3 regions of the Arthrobacter sp. SE2 genome follow, and region 3 is predicted to be linked to each of the others. Evidence: riboswitches for the same ligand, from Rfam matches in the RefSeq annotation. Region 3 holds a riboswitch; each other region holds the start of a gene.
What was found. A riboswitch is a leader RNA that binds a small molecule or an ion and turns the genes downstream of it on or off. The one in region 3 is predicted to bind thiamine pyrophosphate.
Positions count from the first base shown of each region.

Region 1: it holds a riboswitch for thiamine pyrophosphate, as region 3 does, so the genes downstream of both, thiC (phosphomethylpyrimidine synthase ThiC) here and AC4CS3_RS18450 (ECF transporter S component) in region 3, are expected to answer to the same signal.
Region 2: it holds a riboswitch for thiamine pyrophosphate, as region 3 does, so the genes downstream of both, thiD (bifunctional hydroxymethylpyrimidine kinase/phosphomethylpyrimidine kinase) here and AC4CS3_RS18450 (ECF transporter S component) in region 3, are expected to answer to the same signal.

Region 1 is NZ_JBZAYA010000001.1:17,949-23,176, forward strand. Features, by position in the region: gene AC4CS3_RS00115 (VOC family protein) at 1-391, opposite strand, end outside; gene AC4CS3_RS00120 (amidohydrolase family protein) at 470-1,564, opposite strand; TPP riboswitch at 1,657-1,764, shown strand; gene thiC (phosphomethylpyrimidine synthase ThiC) at 1,760-3,565, shown strand; gene AC4CS3_RS00130 (alpha/beta fold hydrolase) at 3,591-4,340, opposite strand; gene ffh (signal recognition particle protein) at 4,444-5,228, opposite strand, start outside.
Region 2 is NZ_JBZAYA010000010.1:99,864-105,091, reverse strand. Features, by position in the region: gene AC4CS3_RS14995 (Rne/Rng family ribonuclease) at 1-1,960, shown strand, start outside; TPP riboswitch at 2,105-2,201, shown strand; gene thiD (bifunctional hydroxymethylpyrimidine kinase/phosphomethylpyrimidine kinase) at 2,193-3,713, shown strand; gene rplU (50S ribosomal protein L21) at 4,132-4,440, shown strand; gene rpmA (50S ribosomal protein L27) at 4,502-4,765, shown strand; gene obgE (GTPase ObgE) at 4,910-5,228, shown strand, end outside.
Region 3 is NZ_JBZAYA010000015.1:62,159-67,386, forward strand. Features, by position in the region: gene AC4CS3_RS18435 (UDP-N-acetylglucosamine 1-carboxyvinyltransferase) at 1-327, opposite strand, end outside; gene AC4CS3_RS18440 (energy-coupling factor transporter transmembrane component T family protein) at 433-1,239, opposite strand; gene AC4CS3_RS18445 (ABC transporter ATP-binding protein) at 1,236-2,855, opposite strand; gene AC4CS3_RS18450 (ECF transporter S component) at 2,855-3,484, opposite strand; TPP riboswitch at 3,559-3,695, opposite strand; gene AC4CS3_RS18455 (NUDIX hydrolase) at 3,909-4,655, shown strand; gene AC4CS3_RS18460 (DUF4235 domain-containing protein) at 4,707-4,967, shown strand; gene mnhG (monovalent cation/H(+) antiporter subunit G) at 4,964-5,228, opposite strand, start outside.

The DNA.
Region 1 (5,228 bases), on a different contig from region 3:
AGTAGAGCTCAATGCCGTTGCCCTCAGGGTCGGTGAAGTAGAAGGCCTCGCTGACCAGGTGGTCCGCACTGCCGACGAAAGCGTGGGGCTCGTATTGCGCGGCCGAGGCAACAGTTGCGGCGAGCGAGGATTGGTCTTCGAACAGCAGAGCTGTGTGGAACAGTCCGGCCTCACCGCGACCCGGAATCTGGAGCCCGGAGGCCGGCGCGAGGTGCACCAACGGCTTGCCGAGCCTGCCGAAGTAGAGCCCGCCATCCTGTTCGGCGACCACGTCCAGCCCTAGCGCCCGCTGGTAGTAGTCGCCCATGAGCTTCATGTCCCCCACTTTGAGCATGACGGTACCCATGGTGAGTTCGGCAGGAAGGAGATCCTGGCTGGATGTGATGGTCATGTGAAACTCCCGGCTTTTTGTGGTGCCGCCCTTCGGCAACCTCTATCTATCTAAATTACTTGAAGCTTCAATTTATTCCTAATGCCCGGCGCTTCCTGAAATATGTCCCCTCAGCACGGTGCATTGCGGATTCAGCACCACCTCAAGGGACGCACGGGGATCGTTTGCGTAGAGCACGACGTCGGCACTGGCACCTTCGCTGATGCCGTCGGCACCCAGCCACTCGCGGGCGGACCAGCACGCGGCATCGAGGGCGGCGGCCGCCGGAAGGCCCGCGCGATGCAGTTCCAGGATTTCCTCGCCGATCCGGCCGTGCTTGATGACGCTGCCGGCGTCGGTCCCGGCGTACACCCGCACTCCGGCGTCGAATGCCTCGGCGACGCGTTCATGCCTGCGCTCCCACAGCCTGGTCATGTGGGCGGCGTATCGCGGGAACTTCGCTTCCGCCTGCTTCGCGATGTCCGGAAAGGTCGCAATGTTGATGAGGGTGGGGACAATCGGCACATCCTGGTCCAGCAGCCGGGGAATATGGTGCGGCAGGAGGCCGGTGGCGTGCTCGATGCAGTCGATGCCGGCGTCGAGCATGTCGTCGATAGTCCCTTCGGCGAAGCAATGGGCAGTCACCCTGGCTCCCTCGGCATGTGCTGCCGCGACCGCGTCCTTGACGATGGCGGCCGGAAAGGACGGGCCGAGATCCCCGGCGGAACGGTCGATCCAGTCCCCGACGATCTTGACCCAGCCATCTCCGGACCGCGCCTGTTTGCGCACCGCCTCCACCAGATCCTCCGGCTCGACTTCTTCGGCCAGTCCGGGGATGTACCGGCGTTGCCTGGCAATGTGCCTGCCTGCGCGGATGATCCTGGGCATGTCCGTCCGGCGCTGCAGCCAGCGCGTGTCGCTTGCGGATCCGGCGTCGCGGATCAAGAGCGTTCCGGCGTTCCGGTCCGCCGTCGCCTGCAGGCGCGCAGTCTCGTCGTCGACGGCCCCGCCCTTGCCCAAGCCAACATGGCAGTGCGCGTCGACAAGGCCGGGCAGCACCCATCCGGCCAGGACGACGTCCGGTGCGGCAGCAGGCCGCAGAAAGGTCAGCCGTCCGTCGACCGACCAGAGGCCACGCCGTTCCTCCTCCGGCCCGGTGAGCACGGTGCCGCTGAACTCGATGATTTCCGCCATGATTCCACCCTAGACTCCGACGCCGTCGCCGGCCCCGTCACATCTGTCCTGGTCACATCTGTCTCAGGAGCTCTCTGCTGTGGTAGCTTCGTCTACGACCACACGGGGGCCCTTGCAAGGGCTGAGATCAGGCTGACGCAGCCTGCGACCGTTGAACCTGTCCGGGTAATGCCGGCGAAGGAAGTGAGTAATCCTTTGAGCACCAAAGAAGCACAGCTGAGCCCTATCCAAAACGGATCGGCCCAAGAGGTGACACAATCCCTCAAGTCGCATTCCCTCGCGTTCCTGGAGGATGCCGGGACGGGAATCCGGGTTCCGGTGACTGAAATCGCCCTGGAGCCGTCCCCCAACGGCGAGGCCAACACGCCTTTCCAGGTGTACCGCACCGCAGGGCCAGGGAGCGATCCCGTGGTCGGCCTCGAGCCGTTCCGCAGCGAGTGGATCGAAGCCCGCTGCGACACTGAGGCCTACAGCGGCCGCGAACGGAACCTGCTCGACGACGGCAAGTCGGCCGTACGCCGCGGCGCCGCCTCAGCGGAGTGGAAGGGTGCACAGCCGGTGCCCCGCCGCGCCGTCGACGGCAAGACCGTGACGCAGATGCACTACGCCAAGCAGGGCATCGTGACGCCCGAAATGCAGTTCGTGGCACTTCGCGAAAACTGCGATGTGGAACTCGTCCGCAGCGAGGTCGCGGCCGGCCGGGCCATCATCCCCAAGAACATCAACCACCCCGAATCCGAGCCGATGATCATCGGCAAGGCGTTCCTCGTGAAGATCAACGCCAATATCGGCAACTCGGCCGTCACCAGCTCCATCGCCGAAGAGGTGGACAAGTTGCAGTGGGCCACGCAATGGGGCGCCGACACCGTGATGGACCTGTCCACGGGTGACGACATCCACACCACCCGAGAATGGATCATCCGCAACTCCCCCGTGCCGATCGGTACCGTGCCTATTTACCAGGCCCTCGAGAAGGTCAACGGTGAAGCCAACAAGCTCAATTGGGAGATCTTCCGCGACACTGTCATTGAACAATGCGAGCAGGGCGTGGACTACATGACCATCCACGCCGGCGTGTTGCTGCGGTACGTGCCACTCACCGCGAACCGCGTGACGGGCATCGTTTCCCGTGGCGGCTCCATCATGGCCGGCTGGTGCCTGGCGCACCACGAGGAAAACTTCCTCTACACCCACTTCGACGAACTCTGCGAAATCTTCGCCAAGTACGACGTCGCGTTCTCGCTGGGTGATGGACTGCGCCCGGGCGCGACGGCGGACGCCAACGACGCCGCGCAGTTCGCCGAGCTGGACACCTTGGCGGAGCTCACGAAGCGTGCGTGGAAGTTCGACGTACAGGTCATGGTCGAGGGCCCTGGACACATCCCGTTCCACCTCGTCCGCGAGAACGTCGAGCGGCAGCAGGAGCTGTGCGACGGCGCACCGTTCTACACCCTCGGCCCGCTCGTGACCGACGTTGCTCCGGGCTATGACCACATCACCTCGGCTATCGGCGCCACGGAGATCGCGCGCTACGGAACCGCGATGCTCTGCTACGTCACCCCGAAGGAACACCTGGGCCTGCCAAACAAGGACGACGTCAAGACTGGCGTGATCACCTACAAGATCGCGGCCCACGCAGCTGACCTTGCGAAGGGACACCCGGGCGCCCACGAACGCGACGATGCCCTGTCCAAGGCCCGCTTCGAGTTCCGCTGGCGTGACCAGTTCGCGCTGTCATTGGATCCGGTCACAGCCGAAGCGTTCCACGACGAGACTCTCCCGGCGGAACCGGCCAAGACTGCGCATTTCTGCTCCATGTGCGGACCGAAATTCTGCTCCATGCGCATCAGCCAGGACATCCGCGACGAATACGGCTCGGCGGATTCCCAGGCGGCCATCGCGGAAATGTACAGCGGGATGCGCGAAAAGAGCGAGGAGTTCCTGGCATCCGGCGGCAAGGTCTACTTGCCCGAGCTCGAGGTTCCCGCAGGAAAACGTTGAGCGAACGTCGGGAAGCCTGAACTGATCAGGAAGCTTGCACTGATCCGGCGCGGCTGACATCCGCGATGAAGGACCGGATCATCCGGTCTCCTTCAACTGAATCATGAGGCCGGTGTCCTCCAGCCGCAACGCGGTGGAGGGCACCGGTTTCCTGCAAGTAGCCGGCGATCTCTTCGTAAAGGGGTTCCCAACCACCGGTCAGGACAAGCGTGGGGACGCCGGGCACGATGTGCAGGGGCGCTTCCCACGGCGGGGCCTGGAGCCGCAGGCGTCGAGCGGTACGACGGGCCTCCGGGGTACTGAGAACGGCCGCCTCGGAAGAAAAGGCCCTGCGGACGAATTCGCGTTGATAATCGTCATCGCTGAGTTCGTGCCGGATCCGGAACAACGGCTCCATGAGTGCCCGGTAAGCCGCGGTGGCGGGCAACTCAGCCGTCAATGAAAGACAAGCCGGTTCCACCAGCACGAGGGACCGGACCAGGTCCGGCCGCTCCACCGCGGCCAACATGGCTGAAATCGCGCCTTGGGAGTGCGCTACGATATGGCCTCCACGTGCGGGGCCGGAACCTGACGCGGCCTCCCGCCCTCCGAGGCACTCCAGGATAATGTCCACGTCGGCGCCAACATCGGATTCCAAAGGCTCGGCCTGCGCATCAAAGCCGTGGCGTTTCAGGAACAGTGCATCGTACGCCAGCGCCATGCCGTGCTGTTTCGGCCACGCGGCAGCGCCGAATGTGCCTGCTCCATGGACGAACACAACGCGCTGCTTTTGCATCCCCCCAGCCTATGGCACGGGGCTGACAAGCCAACTCACTGGCAGTTAATGCCGTTCTGAGCCATCAAAACGACACCTATTGCCAGCTAGTTGGGTGAGACGGCTACTTGCCTCCGAGGAACTTGTCGAAGCCCTTGGGGAGGTTCAGCTGCGAGGGATCGAAGTCGCCGCCAGCTTGGCCGAATGCCGCGCCCGTGGGAACGGCTTTCGCCCGCTTGTTCTCGGCGTCGCGCAGTTCCTGGGCCGCCTTCGCGGGGTTTCCGGAACGGGCCTTCTTCTTGGGCGCGTTCTTGCTCGCCTTGCGGGAACCGCCACCGAGTCCGGGCATGCCAGGCATCCCGGGCATTCCGCCGCCCTGGGCCAGCTTCTTCATCATCTTCTGGGCCTGCGCGAAACGCTCCAGGAGGCCGTTGACCTCGGAGACGTGGACACCGGAACCACGGGCGATGCGGGCACGACGGGAACCGTTGATGATCTTCGGAGCCAAACGCTCATGCGGGGTCATGGAGCGGACAATTGCCTCCACGCGATCGATTTCACGCTCGTCGAACTGCTCCAGCTGCTGGCGGATGTTCTGCGCACCCGGCATCATCATGAGCATCTTCTTCATGGAGCCCATGTTGCGGATCTGCTGCATCTGGGCGAGGAAGTCGTCCAGGGTGAAGTCTTCCTGGTCGGCGAACTTCTTCGCCATCCGGGCCGCTTCATCCTTGTCCCAGTTCTTCTCGGCCTGTTCGATGAGGGTGAGAACGTCACCCATATCGAGGATGCGGGAAGCCATGCGGTCCGGGTGGAACAATTCGAAGTCGTCGAGGCCTTCGCCGGTGGACGCGAACATGACCGGCTTTCCGGTGACCGACGCTACCGAGAGGGCGGCACCACCGCGCG
Region 2 (5,228 bases), on a different contig from region 3:
GACACAGCAGGATTCCCTGATCGGCAACGTCTACCTGGGCAAGGTCCAGAACGTGCTGCCGTCGATGGAAGCCGCGTTCGTCGACATTGGACGCGGCCGCAACGCCGTGCTGTACGCCGGTGAAGTCAACTGGGATGCCGTCACCTTGGAAGGCAAGCCGCGCCGGATCGAAAACGCCCTGAAATCAGGCGATTCCGTGTTGGTCCAGGTCACCAAGGACCCCGTGGGTCACAAGGGCGCACGGCTGACGAGCCAGATTTCGCTCCCAGGCCGCTACCTTGTGTACGTACCGGGCGGGTCAATGACCGGTATCTCCCGCAAGCTGCCGGACGTCGAGCGCAACCGCCTGAAGAAGATCCTCAAGGACCGCCTCCCGGAGAACGCGGGCGTCATTGTCCGCACCGCCGCCGAGGGTGCTTCCGAGGAAGAGCTGACGCACGACATCAACCGCCTGCGGGCCCAGTGGGAAGGCATCGAAAGCCAGTCCACGTCCACCAAGATCCTGGCGCCGGAACTGCTGTACGGCGAACCGGACCTGACCATCAAGGTGGTCCGCGACGTCTTCAACGAGGACTTCTCCAAGCTCATCGTCTCCGGCGACGAAGCCTGGGACACCATCGAGGCCTACGTCACCTACGTGGCGCCGGACCTGGTGGGACGCCTCGAAAAGTGGACCTCGGATCAGGACATCTTCTCGGCATGGCGCGTGGACGAACAGATCCACAAGGCATTGGAGCGCAAGGTCTTCCTGCCCTCCGGTGGTTCGCTCGTGATCGACCGCACCGAGGCCATGACGGTTGTCGACGTCAACACGGGGAAGTTCACCGGCAGCGGTGGCAACCTCGAGGAAACCGTCACCAAGAACAACCTTGAGGCTGCCGAGGAAGTGGTCCGTCAGCTGCGCTTGCGCGACATCGGCGGAATCATCGTGATCGACTTCATCGACATGGTCCTGGAATCCAACCGCGATCTCGTGTTGCGCCGCTTGGTCGAGTGCCTCGGCCGGGACCGCACCAAGCACCAGGTCGCCGAAGTGACGTCCCTTGGGTTGGTCCAGATGACGCGCAAGCGCATGGGCACTGGCCTGCTGGAGGTCTTCGGCGAGCAGTGCGAAACGTGCGCCGGTCGCGGAATCGTCACGCACGACGAGCCTGTGGAGCACCGTCGGGCCAACGTGGTGGCCGCTGAACACCACCACCCGCGCACGGAGTCACAGCCGACCGTCCGCCCCGAGCAGCGCAAGCGTCGCCGCGGCAGGGGCACGGGTCAGGGAGCTGCCGAGCTCCCGATCACCCCTCCTGTGCCGGTCCATACCGTGGAATCCACCGATCCGAACCGCCAGGCAGCCACCCGCGCAGCCCTTGCCACCATCGCGGCGGCAGCCCACGCTGCCCACCTGCACGACGACGAGATCCACCACGCGGCGGATTTGCTCGCCGAGGGGCAGGTAGCGGAAGCAGCCCCGGCCCAGGCCCCCGCGGCCCCGGTCCAGGCTCCTGCCGCTGCTTCGAGTGGCGAGGAACGTTCGAAGCCTGTGCTGCGATTCGGCGGCGAGGAAGTTGCGTTGCCCTTCGTCCACCACGAAGAGGAGCCAGCGAGTGGTGCACCTGCCATGAGCCTGGACCTGTTGGCACAGGCATTCGCGGGCCTCGGAGAAGCTCCCGACACTGCGACGACGGCAACTGAGGCCGAGGAAGCGCCCGCAGGGACCCCCGCGGCCGTTGCAAGCGGAGAATCCCCGGAAGCGGGTTCGCGTGGACGCCGAGGCCGTCGCAACCGCAGCGCCAGCCGGGCCCAGGGTGCCGCCAACGCCACCAACGTTGAGCACCACGAGGTTGCCGCGGCCGCCTCCGGTGGGGCCGCGCACGAGGCCAAGGCAACGGACGCTGCTCCAGCCAAGTCGACGGCGGCAGCGGAACCGATCATCCTCGGAGTCGGCGTGCCCAAGTCCGAGCTCTAAACGCAGTACCCTGTCCGAAGCCCCGGCCCTTTCCGCTCATGTGGAAACCGCCGGGGCTTCGTCGTTGCCGGCCGATTCACCGGACGGTCAGCACGGTTGCATAGGGCGATTTCAGCGGGCGAGGTGTGATCCGGGTTAAGCTAGGGGACTGACACGGGGTGCCGCGCACCAAGCCGGCTGAGACCAGACCCGTTGAACCTGTCCGGTTAGCACCGGCGAAGGGATGTCTTGCATGACTGTTTCAGCGCAATCAGCCGTCTACCCGCTCAAGGCCATCCAGCGAGCTATCCCGAGGGTCCTCAGCATTGCCGGCTCGGATCCTTCGGGTGGTGCCGGGATTCAGGCAGACCTCAAAAGCATTGCGGCCAACGGAGGCTATGGCATGGCCGTGATTACGGCGCTCACGGTACAAAACACGCGGGGCGTCACTGCCGTCCATGTGCCTCCCGTGGAATTCCTGCGCCAGCAATTGGATGCCGTTAGCGACGACATCACCGTCGATGCTGTCAAAATCGGCATGCTCGGGGACGCGGCCGTCATCCACGAAGTCCGTCGCTGGCTCGGCGAGGCGCGCCCCGCCGTCGTCGTGCTGGATCCGGTGATGATCGCGACCAGTGGCGACCGGCTCCTGGCGGAGTCCGCTGAAACCGCGCTGCGGGAACTTCTGCCCCTCGCTGACTTGGTGACCCCCAACCTTCCTGAATTGGCCATGCTGCTTGGCGAGCCTGTTGCCATTGACTGGGCATCGGCGTTGGAGCAAGGCAAACGCCTGGCTGCAGCCTGCGGAAACACCGTCCTGGTGAAGGGCGGCCATCTGCAGGGAGAGGGCTGCCCCGACGCCTTGGTCAACACCGAAGGAGTCCTGAGCCAGGACGTGGTGGAATTCGCCGGTCAACGCGTGGAGACCCGCAACAGCCATGGCACGGGATGTTCCCTGTCGTCGGCCATGGCGACGGCCAAGGCACGGCTCGGCGATTGGGAGTCTGCCCTGCGCGTAGTCAAGCCCTGGCTTCGGGGGGCGCTGACCCAGTCTGAGGTGCTGGAAGTGGGGAAGGGCAATGGGCCGATCCACCATTTCCACGCGCTCCAGCAGGACCTTCATCCGGGGGACTTTGCCGTCCGGATGTGGGACGCCGCCCAAACGGAACTTGCGGCCATTTATGGCCTGGACTTCATCCAGCACTTGCAAACCGGCGGCCTCAGCGAAGCGCAGTTCAGCTATTACCTGTCGCAGGATGCCATCTATCTCAACGGCTATTCGAGGGTCCTGGCACGGGCAAGCGCCCTCGCCCCGAGTGAAACCGAACAGCTGTTCTGGGCCCGCGGCTCGCAGATGTGCCTTGAAGTCGAGTCCGAGCTACACCGGAATTGGCTCAGCGGACGCCAGGTAAGCGGAGAACTGGGTCCAGTCACCAAGGCCTACGTGGACCATTTGCTCGCCGCGTCGGCGTCGGGCAGCTATGCCGTCCTGCTGGCTGCCGTGCTTCCCTGCTACTGGTTGTACGCCGAAGTGGGACAGCAGCTCCACCTTGGCTATATACAGGCGGGAGCGTCGGACGAGCACCCTTACGCGGATTGGCTGCGCACCTACGCAGACGAGGCGTTCGCAGAGGCAACCCGCAAGGCGATCGACATCACGGATGCCGCCGCGCAGGCCGCAACACCCACGGAGCGCACGGCGATGATGGAGGCTTTCACCCAATCCTGCCGGTATGAAACGGCGTTCTTCGATGCTCCAAGGTTGCACGGCTGATCCCGGTTCCTGGCGCGGAAGCGCAGGATGAAGCGCCTGTTCAGGCGGACGCTGCAGCGTGTCGGAGTGGGGATCCGAGCTTTTCCCCGCCGGCAGGGTAAGGTGGACGGGCACGGTACCGGGTGGCGCATAGCCAGTCTGTGGCAGCCATCACGTGGCAGCCTCCGGACCTGGCCTCATTTGCAGCCGAAGGCGAAACTAGCGTAATCTAGATCTTCGGTGCTTACGCCAACACTTGGGTTATGCCCCTAGAAACCTTCATTTGGAACTGACCTTTCATTTGGAACTATTCGAGGGATGACTCATGGATTCCGTACCGGAGTCCACGGCGTTGAGGCACAGCGTGAACCAGGCCCGTTTCGGATCGGGGTTCCGCACGCAAATTTAGTAATAAACGTCGAGAGAAGTGAGTGCCCAAGTGGTGTACGCGATTGTCCGCGCAGGCGGCCGCCAAGAAAAGGTTTCCGTTGGAGACTACGTAACCCTGAACCGCGTCCCCGGTGGAGCCGGCAGCACCCTTGAGCTGCCCGCACTGCTCCTGGTGGACGGTGACAAGGTCACCTCCGCTGCTGCGGATCTGGCCAAGGTCAAGGTTACGGCTGAGATCCTCGAAGACCTCCGTGGTCCGAAGATCGTCATCCAGAAGTTCAAGAACAAGACCGGCTACAAGAAGCGCCAGGGTCACCGTCAAGAACTCACCAAGATCAAGATCACCGGTATCAAGTAACCACTGGTTGCTGTTCAGGTTTTCAACAGATTCCCCAGAATTTTAAAGGCAGGCATTTCAAATGGCACATAAAAAAGGCGCGAGCTCCACTCGCAACGGTCGTGACTCCAACGCCCAGTACCTCGGCGTAAAGCGCTTCGGTGGCCAGGTCGTTTCCGCAGGCGAGATCATCGTCCGCCAGCGCGGCACCCACTTCCACCCGGGCGCCGGTGTCGGCCGCGGTGGCGACGACACCCTGTTCGCCCTGCAGGCAGGTGCGGTTGAGTTCGGTACTCGCCGCGGCCGTCGCGTAGTGAACATCGTTGCTGCTGCAGCTGCAGAGTAATAACACGTTCTGAACGGGTGGAGCGGGCCGTATGGCCCGCTCCACCTGTCTTTTTAACCGCACTAGAATTTACTAGTGCGGGCGGCGGCGCATCAGCCCGCAACACGCACTTCAAGCAGTAATTTCCAGTTAGAGGAGAAACACGTGGCGACCTTCGTAGACCGGGTAGTACTTCACGTATCCGGCGGAACAGGCGGCCACGGCTGTGTCTCTGTTAAGCGCGAGAAGTTCAAGCCCCTGGGCGGACCCGACGGCGGTAACGGCGGTAACGGCGGCGACGTCATCCTGCGCGTTGATGCCCAGACCACCACTTTGCTTGATTACCACCATGCACCGCACCGCCACGCAACCAACGGTGGCCCCGGCATGGGTGACTGGCGCGGCGGCAAGAACGGTGAAACCCTCGTGCTTCCCGTACCGGACGGCACCGTGGTGAAGACCAAGGACGGCGTCGTCCTTGCTG
Region 3 (5,228 bases):
GGTGCCGCGGTTGATGAGGCTCGCGCAAAGCAATGCGACGCCGGCATTCTTGCTGCTGTTGACGTCCACCGAGCCGGAGAGCGTGCGTCCGCCCTCCACACGCAGGTGGGTCATCTGCCGTTTGCCGACTTTGACGATGGTTCGTCCGAAGATCGACTCAAGGCGCTCGATCATGCGGAGGCTGAGGTTCTGCTTGCCCTGTTCCATGCGGGCAATGGCGCTTTGGCTGGTGCCCAGTTCCGAAGCGAGCTGTCCTTGTGTCCAGCCCTTTTCGCCGCGGGCGTCGCGAAGAAGGAGACCTACATGTTCGGCAGTCGGTTGCGTCATAACCAATAAATATCACGGATGGTCTATCAATCGGAGGTTTCGTGACGCAACTCGCCGATTTTGTCGCAGAATAGTCGCCTCGTGCGATATTCACGGCGGTGGGGATCAGTTGGGCTGCTTCAGCCAGACGAAGTGCCATGTCCCTGCCCATTGCGCCGCGAGCACGGCCGTGGCTGCGATGAGCAGCCCGCCGGCCAGAACCCAGACGTCCAGGCGGCTGTAGGTCGATTCGCGCGCCCAGGTCCGCCGTCCACCGCCGAAGCCGCGCGCCTCCATGGTCACGGCCAAGCGGGACGCCCGTCGGATCGCCTGGACCAGTAGCCCGAAGCTTTGGCCGAGCATGGCCTTGAAGCGTTGCGGCGGGCTCCCGTGCGAGCCGACACCCCGCGCGCGCCGTGCCATGCCGATGGTCTGCCACTCCTCCGCCATGAGCCCCACGAGCCGCAGCGCCGCCAAGGTGCCCAGGACAAAACGGTGCGGCAGTTTCGCCTTCTGCGCCAGGGCATCGGCGAGGTCCGTCGGATCGGTGCAACTCATCAGGAGAATGGCCGGCAACGCTATTGCAAGGCCGCGCAGCATGAACCCGAGTCCCAGCTGAAGCGAGCCTTCGCTGATAGACCAGATCCCGACGTCGAGCAGTATCCTTCCGCTGTCCGCCGACAGGATCGCGGTGCTCCAGCCTCCAAGCGCGGCCGCGATAATCAAGGGCCAGCCGCGCTGCCACAGCAAGCGCACGGTGAGCCCCGCGAGGGGGAACAAGGCCAGTTCGCCGAGGAGCGCCGTCGAAGCTGACACCAGGTCGATGGACAGCGCCAACACCAGGGTGATCAGGAAGACCGACACGAACTTGGCCAGCGGATTCGCGCGTGTCAGGAGTGCATTGTTGCCTCGCAGGGTCAGGGTTTCCCTCATGCCGCACCCGCTTCCTGCCGGGCCCCGCCTTGGAACGCATGCTCGAGCCGCATCTCGGTGCCGCCCAGGACGGAGCTGAACTCCTGGTCATGGGTCACGGAAACCACGGAGGTGCCGGCGTCGAGCAGTTCGGACAGGAACGACGCAAGCTCGGCCCAAGTGTTAGCGTCCTGGCCGAAGGTGGGTTCGTCCAGCACCAGGACGCGGGGGTGTGCGGCGAGCACCGTGGCCACGGACAGCCGTCGCTTTTCGCCCCCGGAGAGCGTGTACGGATTGGCGTCCACGAGATGCCCCAGGCGCAGCCTCTCCAGCAATTCGTCCACGCGCTCCTCGCCATGGCCAAGGTGCTTGGGGCCGAACATGAGCTCGTCGAGCACGCGGCCGGTGACGAACTGGTGCTCGGGCTCTTGGAACACGGTCCCGATCCGCGAGATCAGCTGCTGGGCCTTCCACTTGAACGGGTCATTACCGGCGCCGTCGCTGAGCCCGACGGCGGCAGTCACCGTGCCGGACACCGGCGCCAACAAGCCCGCGAGGGTCAACGCGAAGGTCGATTTTCCGGCGCCGTTGGGACCGGTGATGGTCAGGGCCTGCCCGGCGAGCACTTCGGCGTCGAGTCCGGACTGCACAGGAAGGGGCGGGATGGTTTTGAACCCGCGGCGCCGTGGCCGTTCGCGGGACACCGCGAGCTCCTGCGTGGCGAGCAGCAGCTCTCCGGCCCCTGCTCCGGGGCCGGCCCCCGAGCCAGAGCCTGTTCCTGAACGTGGCCGGGTGGCCGGCACGTACCCGGGCACCCACACGCCCGCAGCAATGAGCATGTCCCTTGCTTGCACCAACACGGTGTCCGGATCGCCGTCCAGGAGCACCGCCGGCGTCGACCCTCCCGTGGAGGAGGAGCTGCCCGGCTGCAGCACCACGATTCGGTCCACGAGGTCTTTCCAGACGGAGACCCGGTGTTCCACCACCACCAAGGTAGCGCCGGTCTTGTCCAGGCAGCGGCCCACGGCATCGCGCACTTCCAAGACGCCGGCCGGGTCAAGGTTGGCGGTCGGCTCGTCCAGGAGGATCAAGCCGGGCCGCATCGCCAGGATGCCGGCCAGTGCAAGGCGTTGCTTCTGCCCACCCGAGAGGGCCGACGTCGGGTGGTCGAGCGCGAAGTTGCCGCTGGCACTGCCACCGGCACTACGCAGGAGCCCGACGTCGTCGAGCGCTTCATGGACGCGTTTCCAGATCTCTTCCCGTGGCACGCAAAGGTTCTCGGCGCCGAACGCTACGTCATCGCCCAGCCGGGAAAGCACCACCTGGGTTTCGGGGTCCTGTTGCATGAGTCCGGCACGGCCCCGCTGGGCCTTCGGCGAAACGCCGTCCACGAGCAGCGAGCCCGTCTCGTCGGCGTCGTCACCTTCCTCGCCCAACACGCCCGCCAGGGCATGCAGGAGCGTCGACTTGCCCGCGCCCGAGGGGCCGAGCAGGAGGACACGCTCCCCTGGACGGATGTCCAGGTCCAGGGCGTGGATGGCCTGCGTGGTGCGGCCAGCGTGCCGCCAGCCCCAGCCTTGCGCGGAAATGGCGGCGGGTCGCACCACAGCAGGGGTGCCGGAATCAGGACTGGGCATCAGGAAAAGACGGGCTCCGAGGCGGCCTTGCGGGACGCGAACGCGCTCAGGACACCAGTCTTGGCCAGGCCGCGGGTCGCGATCCAGGACAGGGCTCCGGCAATGACGGCACCGGAGATCGTGCAGAACACGATGTACGCGAGCTTGTCGACCGGTTCGTAGGCGATGTTCCAGCCCCACGGCAGGAAGGAGTCGTTCAAACCGCAGAACAGGCCCGCGCCGGCACCGGCCAGCAGGGACACCGGCAGGTTGAACTTCTTGTACATGAAGGCCAGGAAGATGAGTTCCGCGCCGAGACCCTGGAGCACGCCCGAGATCAGGACCGTGGTGCCGTACTGCGAACCCATGATGAGCTCGCTGGTGGCGGCCACCGTCTCGCAGAAAATTGCCGCACCGGGCTTGCGGACGATGAGCATGCCCAGGACTGCCGGGATCATCCAGCCGCCGGCGATCAGGCCGCTCAGCGGCGGGTAGCCGGCGGACATCGGCGTTGCAACCAGAGCCATCTGGTCCCATGCCCAGAAGATCACGCCACCGGCGATCGAGATCAGTGCCGCCACGACGATGTCCACGACGCGCCAGTTGTAACCAGGCTTGGTGAGGCCCGGCCTTGCAGAAATACCAGTCATTTTGTCCTCCTGAGGAACAGGAGGGGAAAGTGTTTCCGGTTGCCTGCGAGCGGTTTCCGCCGCCCCGGTCCGGACACTATGAGAACTCGACTCCCTTGCGCCGGTACTAGCCGGATCAGGTTCGAGGGTCTGCGGCTGTCCGCACTCTCAGCGCCCGTCATCCGTGCCGCATTGCTGCGAGCCCGACGGCGGCGCTCCCCTGTCGTTATCAATCCACCCTTTTGGGCGTGGTTCAGTTTACACCTTGGCGGGGTTGCGGGCGCTGTGCTGGCCTACGCGGAACGGTCACAAACATGTGGGACGACGGATTCTGCTGGATCACTCGCCGGCCGGGCGCGGGCAGGGTCCGGAATGGCGCGGGCGGGCGCAGAAGCTGGGAGAATGATCCAGCAGAATGTGACGCAGCGCGGGCAAAGGAGCGGTCTTGGCAGGCATTGGCGAAGCGAACAGCACTACGGTGGCCGAACCTAGGCTCGCCGCGAGCGTGATCCTGGTCCGCGAGGCCCCCGTACACACGGTTCAGTCAGACCCGGAGGTTCCGGCGGATGCCGGGCGCGGCCTGGAGGTGTTCGTGCAGCACCGCGTGACCACGATGGATTTCGCCGCGGGCATGGTCGTCTTCCCCGGGGGACGAGTGGACCAGACGGACAGCTCCGGCTGGGACTTCGAGGACGACGTCGTCGAGCGGCACGCCGACGCCTGGCGCCGGAGCAGCATCGGCGTCGAGCCCGCTTCGGCCCGGTTCAACGCCGGCCGGGTGCTGGCGGCTGCACAGCGCGAGGTGTTCGAAGAGGCCGGGCTGAAGCTCGACGCCGCCACCCTCCGCCCGTGGGCCAACTGGGTCACCCCGGCAGACCAGCCCAAGCGCTTCGACACATACTTCTACCTTGCCTGCCCGCTTTCCGGTGCCGAGCCAAGGCACCAAACCACGGAAGCGTCATCGTCCTTGTGGATGCCGGTCCGCGGGATCCTGGATGCCGAAGCCGCCGGAACCCTCAAGCTCATGCCGCCCACGTTGGCGCTGCTGGACGAGCTCCTCGCCCTCGGCACGGTGGAAGCGATACTGGCCGAGGACCGTGACATCGTGCCCGTCCGTCCAAAGCCTGGAGCCATGGATGAGTTCTTCCGGCTGAGGCGCCAATCCCCAACCGTTGCTCCGGAACTGCCCTGAAGTGGGGTTAGGCTGGGGACGGTCCTGTTTCCTCCCGCAAGGAGTCCCGGAATGAACCTCCTCATCAAGCTGCTCGGCACTGGCGTCAGCATCGGCGCAGGCTTTGTCGGCACCAAGCTCGTCAATGCGCTGTGGGAAAAGTCCACCGGCAAGAAGCCCCCCAAGGGTCACGACGACATGGAGGCAAGCCTGCGCTCGGCACTGACCTTCGCGCTGATTTCGGCGACCGTCAGCGCAGTCATCCAGGTTTTCGCCAGCCGCAGTACCCAGCGCGCCATCTCGCGTTTCTCGAAAACGCAGGACATCGTCTAGGCTGACGGCCCGCCGTCCCGGCCGTTCGCAGCTGAGCTCCCACCGTTCCCGGTGTGGGACATTCCCGGTTCCGTTTCCTGAGCTTTCTCCGCTGCCCGTTGACCGGCAGCCCGCAGCACCACGGCCTCGAGTTCGTCTATGCTCAGCAACTCGCGGTGGAGGTGCTTGGTCCGGTAGCCTGCGCGGCCCACCATGTGTGCGGATACAGGCACTGTCAGCAGCTGGAAGATCCAGGCCACCGCCAGGATCGGCCAAACCCAC